2 regions of the Rhodococcus jostii RHA1 genome follow, and region 1 is predicted to be linked to the other one. Evidence: riboswitches for the same ligand, from Rfam matches in the RefSeq annotation. Region 1 holds a riboswitch; the other holds the start of a gene.

Region 1 (7,649 bases):
GATCAGTTCGACGAGCTTTCCCCGCAGTTGCCGCCGCTCCCGCAGGTAGGCCTGCGCGATCTGCGGGTCACGTGCCGCGAGCACGCCGAATTCGAGAACCAGCAGCGACCATCCCGGCTCGCGCACCATCCACGACGCGATCGCCTCGCCGCCTTTGCCCGCGGCGTCCGAGGGGTTCATGCCGGCGATCTCGGCGAGGACCCGTCCCGCCAGTTCGAGTGAGCGCGCGGCGAAGAGTTCGGCGAACAGGTCCTGCTTCGACTCGAAGTTCGAGTAGACCGCCCCCTTGGTGAATCCGGCCCGGCGTGCCACCTCGGCGAGCCTGGCCGCGCTGAAGCCGCGCTCGGCGAATTCCTCCGCCGCGGCGTCGAGGAGGCGCTGACGCACGACGTCACGTCCGGGACGCGTCGTGGGCGCCCATTCGGTGTGACGACTGTCCGGTTGACGATCTTCAGTCACGATACCTAGGGTATTCAATACCCACGGTATCGACAAGGATCGAGGACGTCCGATGACCATGACCGACAGCCAACCCCCCACCCCGGCTCCCGTGCACCACGACAGTCCGGTGTCGAAGTACGGCGCACCCAAGGTGATGGTCGCGCTGGTCTTCGGCGTTCTCCTCCTCCAGCTCGGCTTCATCCTCAGCTACGTGGCCGCGTTCCATCAGCCCACGCCCCGCGACATCGAGATCGGTGTCGTCGCGGCGGAGGGACTGCCCGCAGGCACGGACCAGCAGGTCGCCGACCGGCTCGATGCGATCGACGGCAGGCCGCTGCGCGCCCGTGTCGTCTCGGACACCGCGGAAGCCCGGCGGCTCCTCCACGACCGCGAGATCCAGGGTGCGTTCGTCATGAACCCCGTCGGCCCCGACACCCTGATCACGGCGAGCGCGGGCGGCAGTTCCATCTCCAGCGCGCTCGAATCGGTCTTCGCCGAGGCGGAGAACAGCCAGGGTCGCCAGTTCACGGTCCGCGACGAAATTCCGGTCGGTGCGCACGACAACCGCGGACTGTCCGGCTTCTATCTGGCGGTCGGGTGGGTTGTCGGCGGCTACCTGCTCGCGGCGGCGATCGGCCTGTTCGTCGGCGCCCCGCGAAGCCTCCGTCAGGCGTCCGTGCACACGGCTGTCCTGTTCGGCTACGCCGCGCTGTCCGGCGCCCTCGGCGCCCTGATCACCACTCACGTGCTCGGCACGTTCGCAGGCCACTGGTTCCCGCTGTGGCTCCTCGGAACAGGTGTCGTCTTCGGCACCGCCGTGTTCACGCTGGGTTTGCGCGCCTCGGTCGGCATCCTCGCCGTCCCCCTCGCGATCGCCGTCTTCGTCATTCTCGGCAATCCCAGCGCCGGCGGTGCGTTCGGTTCGAACGTGATCCCCGCCTTCTACGCGGCCATCGGACGCTGGATCACCCCTGGCGCCGGCACCGAGGGAATTCGAAGCATCGTGTACTTCGACGACGTGGGGCTGGGGCAGCCCGCGCTCGCCCTCGTGCTCTACTCCGCGGTCGGGCTCGGACTGCTGTTCGGGTTCACCGCCCGGCGCCTCCGGAAGCCGGAATCGACTACGCCCCGTTCCGATGTCGTGTCGGACGACGCTTCTTGATGTCGTGCCGGAGGAATGGACCTACTCTTGGTTCATGCCGACGCCCCTGCACCCCCACGCCGCGCATGTCGCCGAGACTCTGATCGCGCGAGGACACCATGGGGTGATCGTGACCCAGCCCGACTCCACCCACTCCGCGGCCGAGGCGGCGGAGTCTCTGGGGGTCGATATCGGGGCCATCACCAAGTCGCTGGTCTTCCTCCTGGACGACGATCCGATCCTGCTCCTCGTGTCGGGTGCGCACGAGGTGGATCTGGCGAACACGGGCAAACGACTGCAGGGAAATCTGACCCGGGCGCCCCTCGACATGGTGCGGATCGCGACCGGACAGCCGATCGGGGGTATCGCTCCGCTCGGACATCCCACGAACCTTCCGACGTACGTCGACAACGCCCTGTCGGAGTACGCGGAACTGTGGGCGGCCGCCGGGCACCCGGACACGGTCTTCCGCACATCGTTCTCCGAGTTGGTGCGGATCACCGCGGGCCTGGCGATCGACGTCGACTGAATCCCGGGCGGTTCACGCCCCTATAGTTGACGTCAGATCTCGTGAACGAGAGTGACGTGAACGAGAATGACACAGTGCCCACACGGGCCGACCCGGAGAATGATTTGTCCGACAGAGCCGAGAACGCCGAAACCGTCGATGGTTCGGACCTCCCCCGCGACCCTCACCTCGCTCCCGGAATCGGCGCCGAGGATTACCGCGCAGCCCTGCGCCGTCACCCGGCGGGCGTCACCATCGTGACCCTCGATTCGGGGTCCGGCCCGGTCGGCTTCACCGCGTCCTCGTTCTCCTCGGTCTCGCTGGACCCACCGTTGGTGTCGTTCAACATCGCGAACACGTCGTCCAGTATCGATGCACTTCATTCCGCGGATTCGCTGGTGATCCACCTCCTCGGGGAGCACCAGCAGCACCTGGCTCAGCGATTCTCCCGAAGCGCCGACCAGCGGTTCGCCGACGAGTCGCTCTGGGCGCGACTCGACACCGGCGAACCGGTCCTCCACGGAACTCCCAGCTGGTTGCGGGTCATCGTGGACCAGCTGATCCCCGTCGGCGATCACACGCTCGTCATCGGCCTCGTCACCCGCGTCCATGCCGAGGCAGACGACGACTCCGCTTCGGCTCCCCTGCTGTATCACGAGGGCCGGTATTACCGGCCCACTCCTCTCGGTTCAGCGAACGACGGCAACTGACCTGGTCAGGATGCCAGTACCCGCTCGCGGAGCGGGAGGTCGAAGCGGCGCAGCGCTTCGTCGACGGCGTCGGCGGAGGTGACGAGACCTCGCTCCTCCAGCCACGGAAGGGTGCCGTCGACGAGCTGCTCCAGAACTCTGGGCAGCGACAGCGGCAGCACGGTCACACCGTCGGCGACGCCGGCCGCCTGGATGTCGGCGATGAGCCCGGCGAGGCCGACCGGAGTTCCGATGTACTGCAACGACACCGGAGCACGCGGCGCCTCCAGGGCGCTGTCGAGGAGGGCCAGCTCCTTGCGGGCGGCGCGGGCCTCTCCGGCGATGAGCACCTCGAGGTCCACCAGGACGGTGACGCTGTCGGGGTCGCGACCGTCGGCGACGAGTTCGGCGCGGATCCGCGCGCGTTCCTGCTGCGCCTCACGCAGATCGGAGGCCCGGATCCGGACGACGTTCGGCGGGAACGACGTGAGGTCGAGCTGATCCGTCGAGTCGGCGGTCAGGTCCACCCAGTAGTCCGCGCCGTTGATCGGCCGCGTGCCGGTGGCACCCTCGGCCGCCGGGTGGTGGCCGGAGCCGGTCAGTTCGACGGCGATGCGAAGGGGACGGGATACGAAGGCATTGTCTCGAGACATAGGGGTTCCTCGGGAATGACGTGTGAATGAAACAGAGCTGGAAGAACGGTCAGCTCGAACACATACCCGAGGCGGTTCGGCACAGATCGACATGCCGACGGCACCAGTGAGCAATCATTGTGCTCCCAGCCTGCGATGCCATGCCGTCATACTAGCGCGTCCCGCGAAAAACGCGTCTCCGGCACCGGATTCCACTGGCCGCTCTCCTTGGCGTAGGTCCAGCTCCGGCGGCCCGCCACCAGGGTGCGCACCGCGTCGACCAGCCGATCCACGTCCTCTGAGCAGCTTCCGAGACCCACACTCACCCGCACGGCGCCGTCGGGCCTGCCGAGGCGCCCCAGCAGCGGATGGGCGCAGAACCGCCCGTCGCGAACTCCGATTCCGTGTTCGGCGGAGAGGTAGGCGGCGATCTCTCCCGGCTCGAACCCGTCGATCGTGAACGTCACGATCCCCACGGTGTCGGGGGCGTCCGACCACAGCCGCAGGAATTCCAGGCCGTCGACGGAGCCGAGGCCGTCGAGGAGCCGGCCGGTGAGCGCGGCCTCGTGTGCGGCCACCGTGCCGAAGTCCAGCTCGGACAGTGCATCGCACGCGGCGGCGAGCGCCGCCGCGCCGAGCACGTTGGGGGTTCCCGCCTCGTGCCGGGCAGGGGCGGGCGCCCACTGGGTCGATTCGACGGTCACGTTCCGGACCGCCCCGCCGCCTGCGAGATAGGGCTCGGCGGCGTCCAGCCAGTCCCGGCGGCCCACCAGCACACCGGCACCGAAGGGGGCATACAGCTTGTGCCCGGAGAACGCGAGGTAGTCGACGCCCCACTCCTCGACGTCGATGCGCCGGTGCGGCGCGAGCTGAGCGGCGTCGACGAGAATCCGTGCGCCGCAACGATGCGCCACCTCGGCGAGGGCGGCGATCGGCAGAACCTCGCCGGTCACGTTGGATGCACCCGTCACCGCGAGCAGGGCGGTGGGCTTGGAGCACAGTTCGGCGACGAGCAGGCGGATAGTCTCCTCCAGCGCGTCCGCCGCCCTCACGACGCGAGAGTTCTTCCACGGCAGCAGGTTCGCGTGGTGCTCGATGTCGAGGACCACGGTGCTGCCGGGGACGCAGCCGGCGAGCAGATTCAGCGAGTCGGTCGTGTTCCGGGTGAAGACCACCACCTGGTCCTCACTCGCTCCGACGAATCGGGCGACCGAGTCGCGGGCCTTCTCGTAGCACTCGGTCGAGACCCGCGACGCGTAGCCGGCGCCGCGGTGCACGCTGGAGTACGTCGGGAGCAGTGCCCCGATCCGGTCGGTCACCTGCGCCAACGCCGGCGCACTGGCGGCGTAGTCGAAGTTGACGTAGGCACAGTCGCCTCCCTGAACGAGCGGAACCCGCAGGTCGGAGCCCGAAACCTGGGCTAGGGGGGCAACACACACGTCAGCGGTCAGTACAGCAGTCATCACGACATCCCTCGTAGTCAGGGACTCGTCGCAGGGTCGGTGCCCTCTCGGAGTCCGCGCTTGCCGGGTCCGGTATGGACCTCAGCCTGGTCGTCACCCGGAGCACCCCGCCGCGGTGGAGGGTTGCCGACCAGCTAGCCGGGGCTTGACGCTGGTACTCGTGACCTGTTTCGAAGATTGCAGGATCGACGCGCAGTTGTCAACCCGAAACCGGGAGGGCCGGGATCCGGGCCGCGGAACTCGCGTCAGTTGGGGGTCACCCCGAGGAGCGGGGCGAGCTGACTCGCAATCGGGTTGAGGTCCAGCTTGTTCGGGTCCTTCTTGGGCGTGGAGTCCCACGGCTGAACGGTGGCGGGGTCGCCGAACACGATCCGGTTCGCACTGCGGACGCCGGTGAGACTGCCCTGTGGGGCTTCGCAGGACGCGGCGGTGTTCTGCGGGAAGTCCTGCTGCGTGTCGTCGAAGTTCGGGTCGTTCCGCCTCATCTCCTGGAGGATCGCCTGGGTGCCCTCGTAGCCGACGGTGCACGACGGCGGATTGTTTGTCTCGGCCACCAGGCCCAGGTGCACGGTTCCGTCGTCGGGCGCAATGGTCGACGACGCCGCCGCCACCCCCGGCAGGTACACGAACAGGGTCTGCAGAGCCGTGGCCTGCACCGCGATCGTCTTCGCCGTGGCGGACAGGTTGGCGAGGTTCGTCGTGGCACCCGGTCCGGCCTCCGAGACGAGTTGTCCCACTTGATCGCTCGCCGGATTTCCGTTGTCGATCAGCCGCCGGACGTCCGGGTCGCTGCTGCGCAGCCGATCCGCGAGCGAGTCCAGGTCGGCACTGAAATCCTTGATCGCCGAGGACTGTTCGGACTGCGTGTCCAGCACGGTGCGACCGTTGCGCACCAGAGCCAACGTCCGGTCGAGCGATTCCGCGCCCGACGCCGACAGCCCCGACAACGAGTCCGCGAGCGACTGAAGGTCTTCGCCCTTGCCGTCGAACGCCGCGCCGAGTTCCGTCACGACGGTGTGGAGCGCGTCGATCGGCACGGATTCCGCCAATCCCTGTGTGCTGGCGAGCAATTCTTCGACGGGTACCGGCGTCGACGTGTCGGCGACGGCGATACGGGATCCGTCCGCGAGGAAGGGCTCGCGATCGGCGGCGGGCCGAAGGTCGACGTACTGCTCGCCGATCGCCGACCTGTTGGCCACGACGGCTTTCGCAGACGCGGGAATGTCGGGCGCGCTCGTGTCGATCCGCAGTTCGACGACGACGCCGTCCGGGGTCAGGGACAAGTCCCCGACGCGGCCGACCGGCACGCCGCGGTACGTGACTTCCGCATTGGTGAAGATGCCGCCCGACGTCTCCAATTCGAGGTTCACGGTGTATTCGCCGAACCCGAGGAGATTGCCCAGGCGCACGTAGTTGGCACCCACGTAGACGAGGCCCATGAGGGCCACGAGAACGAAGCCGATCAGCTGCCACCGGACGAGCGGCGACCTCACCGTCCACCCTCGATGTCGCGTCGACCGAACGTCGTCCCCACTTCGGGGAGCCGGCACCGGTTCGCGAGACGATTGGTGATGGTGGCGACAGGCACAGGCACTCCGATGACAGAGGGATACATGAGACGAGAGGTAACACATATATCTAGTCCGGTCGCCGTAGCAGCGCAAACTCCGCACCGCCCTCGGTGGCACACGTCACTCCCGGGCCTTGACTGAATTTTCAGTTTGGAATACGTTCATTTCCCAACAGGACGTGATGACTGTCACCTCCGCCCCAGAATGTGAGGTCCGCAGTGTCCACGAATCTCGATCCGACGACGCCCGTCGACGACACCGCTCCCTCCCCGCCGGAGGACCGCTTCGGACACGTCGAGACGATCGGCGTGGAGTACATCCCCGAATCGGAACGCGATTCGCGACCGCTCAACATGCTCGCCGTGTTCTTCGGCGGCAATCTGGCGTTCTCGGTGATCGTGTTCGGCTGGCTCCCCATCACGTTCGGACTCGGCTTCGGCAGTGCGGTCGCGGCCAGCGCGGTCGGCATCGGACTCGGCACGCTCCTCATAGCTCCCCTGTCACTCCTCGGCCCGCGCACCGGCACGAACAACACCGTGTCGAGTGGTGCGCACTTCGGAGTGAGCGGACGGATGATCGGCTCGGGGCTCACCCTGCTCTTCGCCCTCGCGTACGCCGCGATCGCGGTCTGGACCTCGGGTGACGCGCTGATCGCCGCCGCCCACCGCCTGCTCGGCACACCGGTCGACAACGGCATGCTCGCCCTCGGCTACGGCATCATCGCCGCCGAGATCGTGGCCGTCGCGCTGTTCGGCCACGGCACGGTGGTCGCGCTCCAGAAGTTCGTGCTGCCCGTCGTCGCCGCGCTGCTCCTGCTCGGTGTGTTCGCGTTCGGGGGTCGCTTCGACGGCGGAGCGGGCAGCGGCGACTATCTCCTCGGCGGGTTCTGGCCCACCTGGATTCTGGCCGTGGTCCTCGCCGTCGGCGGTCCGCTGTCGTACGCCCCGACGCTCGGCGACTACAGCAGGCGGATCTCCCGGGTGCGGTTCAGCGACCGTGCGATCGTCGCGGCCACCATGGCAGGCATCTTCTTCGGGCTGTTCCTGACCGCGGCCTTCGGATCGTTCACCGCGTCGACGTTCACCACGCTGAGCGACTCCTACGTTGCCGACCTGGTGGCCGAGGCGCCCGGTTGGTACGTGCTGCCGATCGTCCTCGTCGCCCTCGCAGGAGGACTCGGCCAGGGCGTCCTCAACGTCTACGC
Region 2 (7,649 bases), 2.3 Mb from region 1:
CGAGGGTGCGCATCCCGAAGCCTGGCGGCGCGCCGCGCACACACCCGACCGGTTGCTGACCGGGCGAACGGTGGCGGACCGCGTCGCGGCAGCCGAGAACGCCGGCTTCACGTTCGCCTCCTTCGACGATTCCCTGCTGCCGCCCGGCGCCCACGGGGGACCCGTCGGCCGGATCGACGCGGTGAACCGCGCGGCGTTCGTTGCCGCGACCACCAGCACGATCGGACTCGTACCGGTCGTCGGCACGACGTACGCCGAGCCGTTCCACACGTCCTCCCAACTCGCGACGCTCGACTACGCGTCGCGTGGTCGCGGCGGCTGGATCCCGGCACGCGACACCGACCCGCGGGTCGCGAGCGCACTGGGCCGGGCCGAGGTCACCGCACCCGCCGACCTCGCGCGGGAGGAACGGGACGCGATCACCGTGGTCCGGGACCTGTGGGATTCGTGGGGGGACGACGCGGTGATCCGCGACTACGCCACCGGGCGTTTCGTCGACCGCGACCGATTGCACTACATCGACTTCCGGGGCGAGACGTACTCGGTGAAGGGTCCGGCCATCGTGCCCCGGCCACCGCAGGGGCAATTGGTGGTGTTCGGCGTCGAGGGGGACACCGATCCGTCGCTGGTCGACGTGGTGCTGGTGTCCGGACCGACACTCGAGGACACCGTCGAGGCCGCCGGGCGCGCGAAGGTCGGCGGCGCACCGCTGGTGGTCGCCGAACTGGATGTCGCGCTCGGCTCGTCGACGCCTGCCCCGCCGAGCGGACGGTTGTCGTTCGCCGGCGATGCCAGCGGGCTGGTGGAACTGTTCCGCGCCCTGGATGCGCACGTCGAGGGTGTGCGCCTGCATCCCGCCGTCGTCGACGAGGATCTTCCGGTGCTCGCGCGGTACGTGGTCCCGGCACTTCTCCGTGCCGGCATCGCCCACCGTCCCGTCCCCGGTTCGACCCTGCGCAGCACGCTGGGCCTCGACCGTCCCGTCACCCGATTCCAGGCCGAGCGCCTCGAAGACTCTTCTCGCTGAAAGGTTGTGGAGAACATGACCGACAACTCGTACGCCAGACCCGGCGCCCAGGTGCACTTCGGTGTCTTCTTCCAGGGCGTCAACCACACGACGATCTGGTCCGATCCGTCGAGCGGATCGCAGATCGACTTCGAAACGTTCCGGCGGGTGGCACTGACCGCCGAGCGTGGCCTGTTCGACGCCTTCTTCCTCGGTGAGGGCCTGCGCCTGCGGGAACAGGGAGGGAAGATTCTCGATCTCGACATCGTGGGCAGGCCCGACGCGATCACCCAGCTCTCGGCGCTGGCCGGCATCACCCGGCACATCGGGTTGGTGGCCACCCAGAACACCACCTACAACGAGCCGGCCGACCTCGCCCGGCGGCTGTCCGGGCTGGACCTGCTGTCCGGTGGCCGTGCCGGCTGGAACGCCGTCACCACGGACAACGCGTGGACCGGTGAGAACTTCCGGCGCGGCGGCTTCCTCGATCACGCGGACAGGTACGAGCGGGCCGGGCAGTTCCTCGACACCGCCCGGGCGATCTGGGATGCGTGGGCCGACGGCGCGGTCGCGACGAGCACCGACGCACCGTCGTGGTCGACCCCGGACGGGGTGCGGGAGGTGTCCCGGCGCACGTCGCAGTTCGACGTCACGATCACTCCGACGCTGCCGCGCAGCGCCCAGGGGCATCCCGTCATCTTCCAGGCCGGCGACTCACCGGCGGGCCGGGACTTCGCGGCCGCGCACACCGACGTGATCTTCTCCCGGCACGGAACGCATTTCGACGAGGCGCTCGCTTTCGCCGAGGACATCAGGGCGAGATTGCGTCGTGCCGGGCGTCCCGAGGACGACGTCAAGATTCTGCCGGGCACGCAGATCGTGCTCGCGGAGAACGCGTCCGAGGTGGAGGAGAAGGTGCGCTGGGTTCTCGAGGGCCAGTACACCGGGCAGACGGCGTTGTCGCTGGTGGGTCAGGTGTGGGGCCGCGATCTGTCCGATCGCGACCCGGACGGCCCACTGCCCGAATTCGATCCGGTGCCCGCGCCGATCTCCGTCACCCGTGGGGCGGCGCGTGACGGAAAGGATCCGCTCGCCATCGCCCGGGAATGGCGGGCCCTGGCAGAGGCGCAGAGCCTGTCGCTGCGTCAGGTTGCGATCGCGACCACCCAGCGCTCCGGTTTCGCCGGTACTCCCGGGCAGGTCGCCGACGAACTCACCCGGTGGGTTCGCAGTGGCGCCACGGACGGGTTCAACATTTCGCCGTATCTGGTGCCCACCGGACTCGACGAGATCGTCGACCTGCTGGTGCCCGAATTGCAGGAGCGAGGTTCGTACCGAACGGAATACGAAGGCTCCACCCTGCGTGAGCACCTCGGGCTCCGGCCCGCCCTGTCGCGGCGGGAGGTCGAGTCCCGGCAGGTGGTCGGGTAGCGGGGGTCCGTGTGGCGCCACGACCGGCGATCTCTTACACTCGGTAACGACCATCCAGAGCGACCGAGAGACCTGGCTCGTTGACGTCGCAGCAACCCCCCGCCCTGCGGGTGCGGGTGCTACCGCCGGGATCGATGGAGGAACGATGTTGACCGAAGGTTTCGTGAGCGCCTGGGGGCGCCTGCACGTCGATCTCTGCCGGCTGTCCACCTCGATCTGTCACAGCTGACCTGCCACCTCGATCCCTCGGGGTTCCGGCTCTTCACACCGCATCCGCGTCGGATCCGGTGTCCTTCACCTTCCTGTGCGCGTGAGCGCTGCCGATACGACGGGCAGCGCGCACGGCACTTCTTCGAGATCACGGAGTTCTCGGTGCCATCAGTGCTTTTGTCCTCGCCCCACCGCGGTGCCCGCATCGCAGCAGGTATCGGCGCCGCCGCCGTGCTGGCCACGGCGCTCACCGCCTGCGGTGGCGGTTCCAGCAGTTCCTCCGCGGATGCGGGCCCCGCACAGCCGGGCGGAACACTCCGCTACGGCCTCTCCCAGGCACCGACGTGCGCCGACCCCGCGCAGTCGGGCACGAATCAGACGATCTACGTGGCTCGTCAGGTGGTGGACTCGCTCACCGACCAGGACCCGGAGACGGGCGAACTCAAACCGTGGCTCGCCGAGAACTGGGAAACCGACGCCGACGCGTCCTCCTTCACATTCCACCTGAAGGAGGGGGTCACGTTCAGTGACGGAACACCTTTCACCGCGGAGTCGGTGAAGAAGAATCTCGACGCCATCGTGAAGACCCTCTCCGGCGCCAAGGCCCCGCTCGGTGCCAGCTACCTCGCCGGTTACACCGGTACCACCGTGATCGACCCGTTGACCGCGCAGGTCGACTTCGCCGCACCCAACGCGCAGTTCCTGCAGGCGTCGTCCACCCCGCAGCTGGGCATCCTGTCCGATGCGTCCGTCGCGAAGTCCGCCGAAGAGCGGTGCACCGGCAACATCTCGGGCACCGGGCCGTTCACGTACGCCGACTACCAGCAGGACAAGTCGGTGACCCTCGCCAAGCGCGCCGGATACAACTGGGGTTCGGACGTGTTCGGCCACGACGGCGAGGCGTACCTCGACACCATCGAGTTCAGTGTCGTGCCCGAATCCGGTGTCCGCACGGGCAGCCTGTCCTCGGGACAGCTGGACGCGATCAGTGACGCGTTGCCGCAGGACGCCCCGCAGATCGAAGGCGCGGGCGGGCAGGTGCTCACCACGTCGAACCCCGGGACCCCGTTCGGCTTCCAGCCCAACGTGACTCGCGGACCGCTCGTCGACCCCGTCGTGCGCAGCGCGCTGGTCCCGGCGATCAACCGGCAGGAACTGGTCGACACCGTACTCGGGCCCAACTTCAAACCCGCCACCAGCACGCTGGCCAGCCGCACCCCGGGCTACGTGGCGCTGCCGGACGTGACGTACGACCCGGAGAAGGCGAAGTCGATCCTGGATCAGGCGGGCTGGGTTCCCGGTGCCGACGGCATCCGCGAGAAGGGCGGTCAGAAGCTGAGCTTCCCCGTTCTGTTCAGCTCCGTGTTCGCCGGCAACCAGGCCATCCTCGAACTGGTGCAGCAGCAGCTCAAAGAGGTGGGAGTGGATCTGCAGCTGAATCTCGTGTCCACTCCGGAGGCCACCGCCCGCCAGAATTCCAAGGACTTCGACGCCACCTACTACAACAGCACCCGCGCCGACGGTGACATCCTCCGCACCCAGTTCGGCCTCGACGGCCGCAACCTGAACAACCGCGGACCCATTCCCGCGCTCGACGACGTGCTCGCGAAGCAACTCGCCGCCACCGACACCACCGAGCGGAGCGCGCTCGTCGCCGACGCCCAGCAGCAGGTGCTCGACAACGGCCTGTGGATCCCCACGGTGGAGTTGTCGCAGGCGATCGGCGCCGGCCCCAACGTGCAGGACCTGAAGTTCGAGGCCTCGGCCCGGCTCCAGTTCTTCGACACCTGGATCAGCGGACGCTGAGCCATGATTCGCTACCTCGGACTCCGCGTGCTGCAGGCGATCGCCGTCCTGTGGGCGACGTTCACCGTGTCGTTCGCCGTGCTGTTCCTGCTGCCGTCCGACCCGGTGAGTATCGCCGTCGACTCGGCGTCCACCGGAACGACGGTCGACGCGGCCGCCGTCGCGGAGCTGCAGGCGCGGTACGGCCTCGACCAGCCCGTGTGGGTGCAGTACTGGAACTCGCTGAGCCACGCCGTCCGCGGTGACTTCGGGTACTCGATCGCCACCGGGCAATCGGTGACCGAGGCGATCGGGAACGCGGTCCCCAGCACGCTCGCGCTGGCGTCGGCGGCGCTGGTTCTCGCGGTCGTGGTCGGGGCAGCGGTCGCGTTCCTCGCCACCTACACCAGGGTCCACTGGGTGCGGAATCTGCTGTTCTCACTGCCTCCGCTCGGTGTCGCGGTGCCGACGTTCTGGGTGGGACTGATTCTGCTGCAGCTGTTCTCGTTCCGGCTGAAGGCGTTCCCGGCGTTCGGTGACCAGGGGATCGCGACACTGGTGCTCCCGGCGGTGACGCTCGCGCTGCCGACCGGCGCCGTGATCGCGCAGGTGCTCGCGGCGAGTCTGCAGACCACGTGGCGACAGCCGTTCATCGAAGCCGCGCGGGCGAAGGGTGCGTCCCGCTGGCAGATTCAGACCCGGCACGCGCTGCGCCTGTCGAGCATTCCGGCGTTCACCATCGCCGGTGTGCTCGTGGGTAATCTGCTGGCCGGATCGGTCGTCGTCGAGACGGTGTTCTCGCGCGCCGGCGTGGGGCGGCTCACCCAGACGTCCGTGATGGCGCAGGACATTCCGGTGGTCCAGGGAATCGTGGTGCTGAGCTCGGTCGTCTACGTACTCGTCAATCTCGCCGTCGATCTGCTCTATCCGCTGATCGATCCCAGGATCGTCGAGGGCAGACGCAGTTCCGGCTGGAGCACCGACTCCGCGGATGTGGAGGAGAAGGTTCATGTCTGACATCCTCACCAGGGAACTGATCGACGAGGCCGAGGGGTTCGGCACTCCGCCGGTCGAACCGCCTCCCGTGATCGCGTCCGAGTCGGACAGCCGCGGACGCCGCGTGGTGACGTGGCTGCGTCGCAATCTCGTGCTGGTGGCCTCGGCCGCCGTGCTCCTCGTCGCGGTCGGATTCGCGGTGGCGCCGTCGGTGTTCGCGAGCGGCGACCCGCTGGTCGGGGTGCCCGCCCAGAAACTGCAGGCGCCGAGTGCCGCGCACTGGTTCGGCACCGACAACATCGGCCGTGACGTGTATACCCGCGTGGTCCACGGCGCCGGATTGTCGCTGACCGCAACGCTGTTGGCCGTGGGTATCGCACTGGTCGTCGGTTCGCTGATCGGCCTGCTGTCCGGTGCCGTCGGCGGTGCGCTGGACGCCGCCCTGATGCGCGTCGTCGACGTCCTCCTGTCGATCCCTGCCCTGCTGCTCTCGCTCGCTCTGGTGACCGCGCTGGGGTTCGGCACGGTCAACGTGGCCATCGCGGTGGGCGTGTCGCTGATCGCGAACTTCGCCCGCGTGATGCGTTCGGAGGTGCTGCGAGTGCGCCGGTCGCTGTACGTCGAGGCGGCGTTCGCGTCGGGTGTCCGCTGGCACACGGTGCTGCGCCGCCACGTTCTGCGGAACTCGTACGCGCCCGTCGTGGCACTTGCCGCCGTCGAGTTCGGGATGGCGGTCCTCGCGGTGTCGTCGCTGAGCTTCCTCGGGTTCGGCGCGGTGCCGCCCACCCCGGAATGGGGCTCGCTGATCTCCGAGGGCCGGAACTACCTCGCCACCGCGTGGTGGATGACCACCCTGCCCGGACTGGTGATCGTGGCCGTCGTGCTGTCGGCGCACCGACTCGGACATGCACTCGAACAGAGGGAAGTGCGATGAGTTCGACTACTAGTGCTGAGGCAGGTGCCACGGCGCCGCTCCTCCAGGTCTCCGGACTGCGGGTGGCGTACGGGAGCGTGAGCGATCCCGTCGTGGCCGTGAAGGGCGTCGACCTCACGGTCTCGCGCGGAGAAGTGGTGGCCGTGGTCGGCGAGTCCGGCTCCGGAAAGTCCACCACGGCGCACGCCATCCTCGGACTGCTCAGCGGATCCGGGCGGGCCGTGGCCGGCACCGTGACGTTCGACGGTGAGCGTCTCGACACCAAGTCGGAGCGCGCACTCGAGCGGGTCCGCGGCGCCCGGATCGGCCTGGTTCCCCAGGACCCGACGACGTCGCTCAACCCCGTCCTGCGGGTCGGCACCCAGGTGGCGGAGGTGCTCCGGATCCACGGTCTCGCCGACCGCCGGACGGCAGGCATCGAGGCGGTGCGCATTCTCGCCGAGGCCGGGATCGACAAGCCCGAGGTGCGGGCGAGGCAGTACCCGCAGGACCTGTCGGGCGGGCAACGGCAGCGCGTACTGATCGGGATCGCGCTGGCGTGCAGCCCCGAACTCGTGATCGCGGACGAGCCGACCAGCGCACTCGATGTCACCGTGCAGCGCCGGATTCTCGATCACCTCGACGCGCGGATCGCCGAGGCCGGCACCGCGGTCCTGCTGATCACGCACGATCTGGGTGTCGCCGCCGACCGTGCCGACCGGATCGTGGTGATGAGCGAGGGCGAGGTGGTGGAAGCGGGCCCCACCCGCGAGGTCCTCGAGAACCCCCGGCACGAGTACACCCGCACCCTGCTGGCCGCGGCGCCGAGTCTCGCGGTGGGACGGGGGCCCAGCCGCGCCGCGGAGACGGGAGCCGACCCTGCTGTCCTGCTGCGGGTGTCCGGGGTGTCCAAGACATTCCGGATCGACCGGCGCACTGCCATCGACGCCGTCCAGGACGTGTCGTTCGAGGTTCCCCGCGGGCGCACGCTGTCGCTGGTGGGGGAGTCCGGGTCCGGCAAGTCCACGGTGGCGCGGATTGCGATCCGGTTGGAATCTCCCACCGCAGGCCGCGTCGAGTTCGACGGCCGGGACATCACCACCCTGCGCGGCGGCGCGCTGCGAGCCCTGCGCCGCCGAGTGCAGATCGTGTACCAGAACCCCTACGCGTCCCTCGATCCGAAACTGGCGATCGCGGACATCGTGGCGGAACCGCTCGGCGCGTTCGGTGTCGGCACCCGGGCGGAACGGGCGGCACGAGTCACCGAACTGCTCGAACAGGTCGCGTTGCCGCGGATCTACCTCGAAC

What was found. Region 1 has a riboswitch for S-adenosylmethionine ahead of RHA1_RS21365 (aminotransferase class V-fold PLP-dependent enzyme). Riboswitches for the same ligand answer to the same signal wherever they lie in the genome.
Region 2: linked by a shared signal. The riboswitch ahead of RHA1_RS53530 (putative leader peptide) and the one ahead of RHA1_RS21365 (aminotransferase class V-fold PLP-dependent enzyme) in region 1 are both predicted to bind S-adenosylmethionine.

Annotation. Positions count from the first base shown of each region.
Region 1 covers NC_008268.1:4,625,284-4,632,932, reverse strand. Annotated here, with positions in the region: gene RHA1_RS21390 (TetR/AcrR family transcriptional regulator) at 1-519, opposite strand, end outside; gene RHA1_RS21385 (ABC-2 transporter permease) at 512-1,603, shown strand; gene RHA1_RS21380 (YbaK/EbsC family protein) at 1,638-2,111, shown strand; gene RHA1_RS21375 (flavin reductase family protein) at 2,291-2,800, shown strand; gene RHA1_RS21370 (LLM class oxidoreductase) at 2,806-3,432, opposite strand; gene RHA1_RS53640 (putative leader peptide) at 3,482-3,550, opposite strand; gene RHA1_RS21365 (aminotransferase class V-fold PLP-dependent enzyme) at 3,579-4,874, opposite strand; SAM riboswitch class IV at 4,926-5,040, opposite strand; gene RHA1_RS21360 (MCE family protein) at 5,120-6,367, opposite strand; gene RHA1_RS21355 (purine-cytosine permease family protein) at 6,664-7,649, shown strand, end outside.
Region 2 covers NC_008268.1:2,353,743-2,361,391, reverse strand. Annotated here, with positions in the region: gene RHA1_RS10865 (LLM class flavin-dependent oxidoreductase) at 1-1,027, shown strand, start outside; gene RHA1_RS10860 (NtaA/DmoA family FMN-dependent monooxygenase) at 1,043-2,437, shown strand; SAM riboswitch class I at 2,485-2,578, shown strand; gene RHA1_RS53530 (putative leader peptide) at 2,583-2,666, shown strand; gene RHA1_RS10855 (ABC transporter substrate-binding protein) at 2,819-4,453, shown strand; gene RHA1_RS10850 (ABC transporter permease) at 4,457-5,449, shown strand; gene RHA1_RS10845 (ABC transporter permease) at 5,442-6,362, shown strand; gene RHA1_RS10840 (dipeptide ABC transporter ATP-binding protein) at 6,359-7,649, shown strand, end outside.